One region of the Streptomyces thermoalcalitolerans genome, then DNA from elsewhere that is predicted to be linked to it. Evidence: riboswitches for the same ligand, from Rfam matches in the RefSeq annotation. Region 1 holds a riboswitch; the other holds the start of a gene.
What was found. Region 1 has a riboswitch for glycine ahead of gcvT (glycine cleavage system aminomethyltransferase GcvT). Riboswitches for the same ligand answer to the same signal wherever they lie in the genome.
Positions count from the first base shown of each region.

Region 2: linked by a shared signal. The riboswitch ahead of gcvP (aminomethyl-transferring glycine dehydrogenase) and the one ahead of gcvT (glycine cleavage system aminomethyltransferase GcvT) in region 1 are both predicted to bind glycine.

Region 1 covers NZ_BAAAHG010000019.1:29,469-34,456, forward strand. Annotated here, with positions in the region: gene glyA (serine hydroxymethyltransferase) at 1-631, opposite strand, end outside; gene gcvH (glycine cleavage system protein GcvH) at 649-1,026, opposite strand; gene gcvT (glycine cleavage system aminomethyltransferase GcvT) at 1,139-2,266, opposite strand; glycine riboswitch at 2,309-2,422, opposite strand; glycine riboswitch at 2,423-2,520, opposite strand; gene ABD224_RS13750 (AAA family ATPase) at 2,692-3,405, shown strand; gene ABD224_RS13755 (enhanced serine sensitivity protein SseB) at 3,410-4,183, shown strand; gene ABD224_RS13760 (enhanced serine sensitivity protein SseB C-terminal domain-containing protein) at 4,585-4,988, shown strand, end outside.
Region 2 covers NZ_BAAAHG010000057.1:9,066-14,053, reverse strand. Annotated here, with positions in the region: gene gcvP (aminomethyl-transferring glycine dehydrogenase) at 1-2,884, opposite strand, end outside; glycine riboswitch at 3,062-3,156, opposite strand; gene ABD224_RS24620 (PRC-barrel domain-containing protein) at 3,270-3,656, shown strand; gene ABD224_RS24615 (DNA polymerase IV) at 3,670-4,988, opposite strand, start outside.

The DNA of each region.
Region 1 (4,988 bases):
GGCCGGCGAAGTGCGCCATGTCGACCATGAGGTAGGCGCCGACCTCGTCCGCGATCCGGCGGAACGCGGCGAAGTCCAGCTGCCGCGGATAGGCCGACCAGCCGGCCACGATCAGCTTCGGCCGGGACTCCTTGGCCAGCCTCTCCACCTCGGCCATGTCGACCAGGCCGTCCTCGCCCACGTGGTAGGCGACGACCTCGTAGAGCCTGCCGGAGAAGTTGATCCTCATGCCGTGGGTCAGGTGCCCGCCGTGCGCGAGGTCCAGGCCCATGATCCTGTCGCCCGGCTCGAGCAGCGAGAACATCACGGCCGCGTTCGCCTGGGCACCGGAGTGCGGCTGCACATTGGCGTGCTCGGCGCCGAACAGCGCCTTGACGCGGTCGATGGCGATCTGCTCGACCACGTCGACGTGCTCGCAGCCGCCGTAGTAGCGGCGGCCCGGATAGCCCTCGGCGTACTTGTTGGTGAGGACCGAGCCCTGGGCCTCCATGACCGCCACCGGGGCGAAGTTCTCCGAGGCGATCATCTCGAGGGTGGACTGCTGGCGGTGCAGTTCGGCGTCGACCGCGGCGGCCACGTCCGGGTCGAGCTCGTGCAGGGGCGTGTCGAGAACGGTCTTCCGCTCGGTCATGCGCGTCGTCCCGTTTCTCAGCCGGCCGTGTGGGCGGCGTACTCGTCGGCGGAGAGCAGGTCGTCCGGCTCGCTCGTGACGCGCACCTTGAACAGCCAGCCGCCCTCGAACGGAGCCGAGTTCACCAGCGACGGGTCGTTCACCACGTCCTCGTTGATCTCGGTGACCTCACCGCTGACCGGGGCGTACAGGTCGGACACCGACTTGGTGGACTCCAGCTCGCCGCAGGCCTCGCCCGCGGTCACCGTGGAGCCGACCTCCGGGAGCTGGGCGTAGACGACGTCGCCGAGCGCGTTGGCCGCGAACTCGGTGATGCCGACCGTGGCGATGCCGTCCTCGGCGGGCGACACCCACTCGTGCTCCTTGCTGTAGCGCAGCTGCTCAGGGTTGCTCATGGCCTGATTCCTCCTGTACGCGGGGGGTGCTGATGGCTGAGGGAAGGGAAAAGGTGCCTGTGATCAGGGGTGACGTGGCCCGCCCCGGGGCCGGCCGGCCGCCGCGCCGGTGTCACTTCTGCCGCTTGTAGAAGGGCAGCGCCACCACCTCGTACGGCTCGTGACTGCCCCGGATGTCCACCGCGACACCCGTCGTGCCCGGCGTGGCGTACGCGGCGTCGACGTAGGCCATCGCGATCGGCTTGCCCAGGGTGGGGGAGGGGGCACCGGAGGTGACCTCGCCGATCACCTTTCCGTCCGCGACGACCGCGTAGCCGGCGCGCGGGACCCGGCGGCCCTGGGCGACCAGGCCGACGAGCACCCGGGACGGCTCGGCGGCCACCCGCTCGGCGGCGGCCAGCAGGGCCTCGCGGCCCACGAAGTCGCCCTCCTTGTCGAACTTGACCACCCGGCCGAACCCCGCGTCGAACGGGGTCAGCGCCGTCGACAGCTCGTTGCCGTACAGCGGCATGCCCGCCTCCAGGCGCAGCGTGTCGCGGCAGGACAGGCCGCAGGGCACCAGACCGGCCGGGGCGCCGGCCTCGGTGAGCGCCTGCCACAGCCGCTCCGCGTCGCCCGGGGCCACGAACAGCTCGAAGCCGTCCTCGCCGGTGTACCCGGTGCGGGCGATCAGCGCGGGGACGCCCGCGACGGTGCCGGACAGAACGGCGTAGTACTTCAGTCCGTCCAGGTCGGCGTCGGTGAGGGGCTTGAGGACGGCGAGGGCCTCGGGCCCCTGGACGGCGAGCAGCGCGTAGCCGTCCCGGTCGTCACGGACCTCGGCGTCGAAGCCGGCCGCCCGCTCGGTGAGCGCGTCGAGCACCGCCTGGGCGTTGGAGGCGTTGGCGACGACCAGGTACTCGCTCTCGCCCGTCCGGTAGACGATCAGGTCGTCCAGGATGCCGCCGTCGGCCCGGCAGATCATGGTGTAGCGGGCACGGCCCGGGCCCACGGTGGCGATGTTGCCGACCAGGGCGTAGTTCAGCAGCGCGGCGGCCTGCGGTCCGGTGACGGTGATCTCGCCCATGTGGGAGAGGTCGAACAGACCGGCCCTGGTGCGCACGGCGAGGTGCTCCTCGCGCTCGGAGCCGTAGCGCAGGGGCATCTCCCAGCCGGCGAAGTCGGTCATGGTCGCGCCGAGCGAGCGGTGCAGCGCGTCGAGCGGGGTACGGCGGAGTCGAGGGGCGTCGGTACTGCTCATCGGTCGGTCTCCAGGACAGAAAGGACGAGGACGGGTCTGCTGTCCTCCCCATCTGTCATCGGAACCTGAGAGGTTCGCCGCGACCGCCGTCGGGCGGACGGCCACGGCTTGCACCTTGGGTGGGGCCGCCGTCGGCGGCCCGCTTTTCAGATGTGCCTCGCCCGCGCGGTAACGGGGCCTGAGAGATTCAAGGGAGGGACTTGCTCCTTCGGCGCCCCGGCGAACGCGGCCGGGGACTCTCCCGCGCGGATTCAAACGGCCGATATGCAGTTGAGGCGCCCATCATTGCACGACCGGCGCGTTCGCGGCAGGACCGTACCTGTGACCGGCCCGTGGCAGTACGTACACGGAATCGCGGAACACCGTCCATTACCTTCTCTTTACGTTCGGTGGGAAGGTGCATTCCTGACCAACCGGGGAGGATGATGACGGTGAACAGGCCCAGGCCACAGGCGACGTCCCAGTCCTCCGCGCTGCCCCTTCCGCTGTCCGGGCCGGCTCCCGTCCGGCCGCGGCGGCTCGGGGCCGCCGTCCGGGACCTGCGGGGAGAGAACGGGCCGCACGAGCTGTGCTTCGGGCCGTACGACCTGGTCGTGGTGACCGGCCTGCCCGGCGGCGGCAAGTCCACGCTGATGCGCCGTGCGGTGCGCGGGGGCCTGCGGATCGACTCCCAGGACACCCGCGACCGCTGGGACGCCCGCCTGGCGCCGTACCTGCCCTACGTCCTCTACCGCCCTCTGGTCCGCCTCGCCCACTACGCCGGACTGCGCGGCGCCCTGCGCTCCGGCGCCCCGGTCGTGGTCCACGACTGCGGCACCCAGCCCTGGGTGCGCGCCTGGCTGGCCCGTACCGCCCGCCGCCGCGGCGCCGCCCTGCACCTGATCCTGCTGGACGTCGCCCCCGGCACCGCGCTGGCGGGCCAGCGGGAACGCGGCCGGGGGGTCTCCCCGTACGCCTTCCGGCGTCACTGCCGGGCGGCGGCCCGTCTGCTGCGCGTCCTGCGGCGGGGGGAGCTGCCGAGGGGCTGCGACTCGGCGGTCCTGCTGGACCGCGAGGCCGCGGCGGCACTGCGGCGGGTCGAGTTCGCTCCCGTACCGGATAACCTTCCGGTCACAGCAGTGGTTTCCAGCAGGCGGTAGGTAGATGGATTTCCCGGCACAGGCACATCTCCAGCCCCACCCGCACGGCGGTTGGCCCGGCAACGAACTGGAGGAGGTGCTGTCGGCCTCCCTCGGCGTCCCGTCGGCCGTCGGCCGGATCATCGAGGTCCTCAGCCGCAGCTTCCTCTGGGTCCCCCTGCCCAATGGCGGGGGCCCGAACAGCGGTCCGCTCGACCTGCCCGCGATGGAGCTCGACGGCCAGGCGTATGTGCCGGTCTTCAGCTCCGAGGAGCAGTTCCGTCAGGTCGTCGGCTCCCACATGGCGTACACCATCGCGCCCGCCGTCGAGTTCGCGCGCGGACTGCCCCCGCAGGCCGGCATCGCCATCAACCCGGAGGGCGTGGTCGGCGTCCCGCTGCCGCCGCCGGCCGTGGCCGAGCTGTGCCGGGCGGGACGCACCCCGCTGGACGGCCCGGAGACCGGCGGCCGCGTCCGCCTCTTCGAGCCCGACTGGCAGGACGACCCGATGGACTTCCTCTCCGCCGCCTCCGCCGAGTTCGCGGCGATCGGCGTGGTCCGCACCGCCCGGCGCTGTCTGGCCGCCATCGAGACGGCCGACCCGGTCATGTTCATCGGTGTCGAGCTGTCCCACCTCGAGGGCGACCTGCTGACCCGCCCCCTGGAGGCCCTGGGCCGTGCCCTGGCCGCCTCCCCGGTCCGGTGGCCGGTCAACCTGGTCCTTCTGGACGTGGCCCAGGACCCGGTGACCGACTGGATGAGGGAAAAGATCCGGCCGTTCTACCGGCACGACCACTGAGGACACCGCCGCATGGGCACAAGCGTCCCACGGTGGCAAAAACGGCAACGGGTACCGAGTTCGCAGGCGGCCTTAAGCTAGTGCTGCGACCGAAAAGGTTCACCGGCTCGCGACGCCCGGCACGGCGCCTCGTCGTGCCGCCGCACCGCCCGCGTACCCCCCGGTACGCGGGAGCTGCCTCGCCCCGCGGCGCTCCCCGCCGTTACGAAGGGCGTGGAAGACGGTGCGGCACCGGACGCCGCGAGCGCCCCGGCGTACCTTTCCGGTCGCCGCGGCGTGTTCCTGAAAGCCCCGTCCGCATCGTCGGACATCCCGGGCGTCTCCGGGCGGGACTTCGGGGAGCACGCCCTGGTACACAGGGTGTCGAAGGGGCTCGTGGAGGGGCGGTACAGAAGGTGAGCGTGAGCGCCAGCGGCACGGCGGCCGTGCAGGTCGAGCAGGCGCTGCGCCAGGTGACGCCGGGGCGTTACGACGCCTACGAGGTGTTGCTGCGCGCACTGGCGACGCCGTCCTCCGGCCGGGTCTGGATGCTGCTGTGGCACGGCCAGGCGGGTTCCCCCGACGCCCAGTACGGGCGCATGGAGGTCGACGGCCACGGCTACGCGCCCTGCGTGACGTCCGCTCAGGAGCTGTCGGCCAGCGGCTGGATGCGGTCGTACGAGGTGGTGGACGGCCTCGAGGTGGCCCGCATCCTCTACCGCGAGCACTACGGCCTCTGGCTGAACCCGCACGCTCCGGGCGGCGGCGTCGGCATCCCCTGGCTCGATCTGCGCCGTATCGCCACCGGCCTGGACCGCCAGCCCGC
Region 2 (4,988 bases), on a different contig from region 1:
AGCTCTCGTACGCCTCCAGCGGCGGGCAGGAGCAGACCAGGTTCCGGTCGCCGTAGGCCTGGTCGATACGGCGCACCGGCGGCCAGTACTTGTCGGCGGCCGGGACACCGGCCGGGAAGACGGCCTCCTCACGGCTGTAGGGGTGCTCCCACGGGCCGCTGATCGCGGAGGCGGTGTGCGGGGCGTTCCGCAGCGGGTTGTCGTCCGCGGGCCACGCACCGGAGGCGACCTTCTCGATCTCGGCGCGAATCGCGATCATCGCCTCGCAGAACCGGTCCAGCTCGGCCAGGTCCTCGGACTCGGTAGGCTCGATCATGAGCGTGCCGGCCACCGGGAAGGACATCGTCGGCGCGTGGAAGCCGTAGTCGATCAGCCGCTTGGCGACGTCGTCCACGGTCACACCGGTCGCCTTGGTCAGCGGCCGCAGGTCGATGATGCACTCGTGTGCGACCAGGCCGCCGGGGCCGGTGTAGAGCACCGGGTAGTGCGGCTCGAGACGCTTGGCGATGTAGTTGGCGGACAGCACGGCCATCTGGGTGGCCCGCTTGAGTCCCTCGCCGCCCATCAGGCGCAGGTAGGCCCAGGAGATGGGCAGGATGCCCGCCGAGCCCCACGGTGCGGCCGAGACCGGGCCGACCCCGGTCCCGGGACCGGCCTCGGGCTGCAGCGGGTGGTTGGGCAGGTACGGCGCCAGGTGGGCGCGCACGGCCACCGGGCCGACGCCCGGCCCGCCGCCGCCGTGCGGGATGCAGAACGTCTTGTGCAGGTTCAGGTGGGAGACGTCGCCGCCGAAGTGGCCCGGCTTGGCGAGGCCGACCAGGGCGTTGAGGTTGGCGCCGTCGACGTACACCTGACCGCCGGCCTCGTGGACCTGCGCGCAGATGTCGGCGACGTGTTCCTCGAACACGCCGTGCGTGGACGGGTAGGTGATCATCAGCACCGCGAGCTGGTCGCGGTACTGCTCGATCTTCGCCCGCAGGTCCTCGACGTCGATCTCGCCGTTCTCGGCGGTCCTGACGACGACGACCTTCATGCCGGCCATCGCGGCGCTGGCGGCGTTGGTGCCGTGCGCGGAGGACGGGATGAGGCAGACCGTGCGCTGGTCGTCGCCGTTGGCACGGTGGTAGGCGCGCACGGCGAGCAGGCCGGCCAGCTCGCCCTGGGAGCCGGCGTTCGGCTGGAGGGAGACCTTGTCGTAGCCGGTGACCTCGGCGAGACGTTCCTCCAGCTCCCGGATGAGCGTGAGGTAGCCCTGCGCCTGCTCCACGGGCGCGAAGGGGTGCAGTCCGCCGAACTCCGGCCAGGTGATCGGCTCCATCTCCGTGGTCGCGTTGAGCTTCATGGTGCAGGAGCCCAACGGGATCATGCCGCGGTCGAGCGCGTAGTCGCGGTCGGCGAGCCGGCGCAGATAGCGCAGCATCGCGGTCTCGGAGCGGTACCGGTGGAAGACGGGGTGGGTGAGGTAGGTGTCGGTGCGCAGCAGGGCCTCGGGCAGGGCGTCCTCGGCCTCGGCGTCCAGCGCCTCGATGTCGCCCTCGACGCCGAAGGCGGCCCACACGGTGTGCAGGTGCTTCCGCCGGGTGGTCTCGTCGCAGGCGAGGGAGACGTGGTCGGCGTCGACGAGGCGCAGGTTGACGCCGCCCTCGCGCGCGGCGGCGACGATCTCGGCGGCCCGCCCCTCGGCCCTGACGGTCAGGGTGTCGAAGTAGGCGTCGTGGACGAGTTCGACACCGCCGGCCTTGAGTCCCTCGGCCAGGATCGTGGCGTAGCGGTGGGTGCGCCGGGCGATGTTCCTCAGGCCCTCGGGGCCGTGGTAGACGGCGTACATGCCGGCCATGACGGCGAGCAGCACCTGGGCGGTGCAGATGTTGCTGGTGGCCTTCTCGCGGCGGATGTGCTGCTCACGGGTCTGCAGGGCGAGGCGGTAGGCCTGGTTGCCGTCGGCGTCGACGGAGACGCCGACCAGGCGGCCGGGCAGGCTGCGGGCGAACTTCTCGCGCACCGCCATGTAGCCGGCGTGCGGGCCGCCGAAGCCCATCGGCACACCGAAGCGCTGGGTGGTGCCGACCGCGATGTCCGCGCCCAGCTCGCCCGGCGACTTCAGCAGCGTCAGGGCGAGCAGGTCGGCGGCGACGGTGACCAGGGCGCCCAGTTCGTGCGCCTGGTCGATGACGGGCTTCAGGTCGCGTACGGCACCGGAGGCGCCCGGGTACTGCAGGAGCACGCCGTTGATCTCGCGTGCGGCGATGTCCGCCGGGATGCCCTCGCTCAGGTCGGCGACGACGACCTCGACGCCGGTGGGTTCGGCGCGGGTCCGGAGGACGGCGATGGTCTGCGGCAACGCGTCCGCGTCGACCAGGAACAGGCCCTTCTTGTTCTTGCCCATGCGCCGGGACAGCGCCATGGCCTCGGCCGCGGCGGTGCCCTCGTCGAGCAGGGAGGCGCCGGAGGTCGGCAGGCCGGTGAGGTCGGCGACCATGGTCTGGAAGTTCAGCAGCGCCTCGAGGCGGCCCTGGGAGATCTCCGGCTGGTAGGGGGTGTAGGCGGTGTACCAGGCCGGGTTCTCCATGACGTTGCGCAGGATGACCGGCGGGGTGAAGGTGCCGTAGTAGCCGAGTCCGATCATCGAGTCGAGGACCTGGTTGCGGCCGGCCAGCGAGCGCAGCTCGGCCAGGACCTCGGCCTCGGTGCGGGCACCCGGCAGGTCGAGTGCGTCGGTGCTCTTGATGGCATCGGGTACCGCGGCGGCCATGAGCTCGTCGAGCGAGCCGTAGCCGACCTGCGCGAGCATCTTGGCCCGCGCCTCCTGGTCGGCCCCGATGTGGCGCTGTTCGAAGGGGATGCCCTGTTCGAGCTCGGAGAGCGGAATGCGCTGGGCGGTCATTGCGGAGGCCTCCTGGTCTGATACGACCTTCGAGGGACACCACGGCACGGGTGTCCCGACGGCCTCCCCCTCTGTCATCTCGACCTGAGAGTTTCACCGGGCCGCCCAGGGGGCTCCCGGTTTTCACCGTCGGTGAGAGCGGACACCGTCGACACCCGCCCTGCTTTCCAGAGTGACCTCGTCCGTGCGGTACGGGGGCCTGAGAGATTCCGGGGAGGATTTGCTCCTTCGGCGCCTCCGGTGGTTCCGGAGAGCTCTCCCGCACGGGGTCAGCGGCCTCTGCCAGCGTACCAGCGGGACGGCTGGCGGGGTCTTCGAGTGGCCGTCCTGCCGATTGTGCTCTTTTGTAGTGCCTACGAATGATTTGCGACCATCTGGAGGGCCCGTGCAGACCGAGATCGATCCGCGCAACCTGATCGGCCGCAAGGCGTTCGACCGCAATGGCCACAAGATCGGCACGGTGGACGAGGTCTACCTCGACGACGCGACCGGTGTACCGGAGTGGGCGGCCATACGCACCGGCCTGTTCTCCCGGGACGCCTTCGTGCCCCTGGGGCCGAGCGAGCTGGTGGAGGGCACTCTGCGGGTCCCCTTCGACCGCTCCCTGATCAAGGAGGCCCCCGACTTCGGCGTGGGCCGTCATCTCTCCCCCGAGCAGGAACTGCAGCTCTACCACCACTACGGCCTGGACGCCGCGTCCCCCTCCGCCCTCCCGGACCGCGACACCGGCGATCTCGCGGGCTCCGGCTCGGGCCCGGACGAGACCGCCTGACACCCGAACGGCGTCAGCCCCCTTCGGCGGCGCTCTCCGACGGCACGCGCTCCCCCGCCCGGTCCCCCGGCCCCGGCAGCTCCGTGTCCTCGGGTCCGGCGGATGCGGGGCACGCCAGAGGCACCAGAGGGAGGGGATCCGCCGGTTCCAGGTCCGGGTCGTCGACGAAGAAGGTGCGGACCCGGCCCGGCGGGGAGCCGGGGGTCTCGAAGCGGACGGTGACGCGGCCCAGGCCGCTGCCCTGGACCCAGCCGTGGCCGTACTCGGCGTGCCGTACGTCGTGGCCCGCGAGCCAGCGCCGCTCGGCGGGGGCCGCCCGGTCCGCGGCCGGCTCCTGCTCCGCCTCCTCGGCCGGGTTCCCGGCCTCCGCGCTCGCCGCCTGGGCGAACAGGTCCTCCTGGGTGTAGTCGGCGAGCCCGGACACGCCCACGCCGAGCAGCCGTACGCCGCCCGTGGTGTCCACGGAGGCCAGCAGCCGGGCGGCGGTCTCCCGCACCACCGCGGGGTCGTCCGTGGGGCCCCGCAGGGTCTCGGACCGGGTCAGGGTGGAGAAGTCGTAGCGGCGCACCTTCAGCACGATGGTGCGCCCCGACAGCCCGGCCGCGCGCAGCCGCCGTACGCACCGGTCGGCGAGCCGCTGCACCTCCAGGCCCACCCGGAGGCGGTCGTGGATGTCCACGTCGTAGGTGTCCTCGACCGACACCGACTTGGTCTCGCGCTCGGCGACGACGGGCCGCTCGTCGCGGGCCAGCGCCATGGCGTACAGCGCGTGGCCGTGCGCCTTGCCGAGCAGCCGTACCAGCTCGTCCTCACCCGCTTCGGCGAGTTCGGCGACGGTGTGGATCCCGGCGCGCCGCAGCTGGTCGTTCGTGGCCGGTCCGACGCCCGGCAGGGTCCGCACGGGCATGGGGCCGAGCAGGGCCCGCTCCGTGCCGGGCTCGATGAGCACCAGCCCGTCGGGCTTGGCCTTCTCGGAGGCGATCTTGGCGAGCATCTTGGAGGCGGCCAGCCCCACGGAGCCGGTCAGCCCCGTGACGGCCCGGATGTCGGCGCGCAGCTTGACCCCCACCCGCCGGGCCGACTCCGCGTCCCAGGCGGCTCCCCCGGCCTCCAGGTCCACGAACGCCTCGTCCAGGCTCAGCGGCTCCACCAGGGGCGACAGGGCCCGCAGCAGGCCCGTCACCTGCTCGCTGACGGACCGGTAGAAGGCGAAGCGCGGCACCAGGTACGCGGCGTTCGGCGCCAGCCGCCGTGCCTGGGCCATCGGCATCGCCGAGTGGACACCGAAGGCCCGCGCCTCGTACGACGCGGTGGCCACCACCCCGCGCGGTC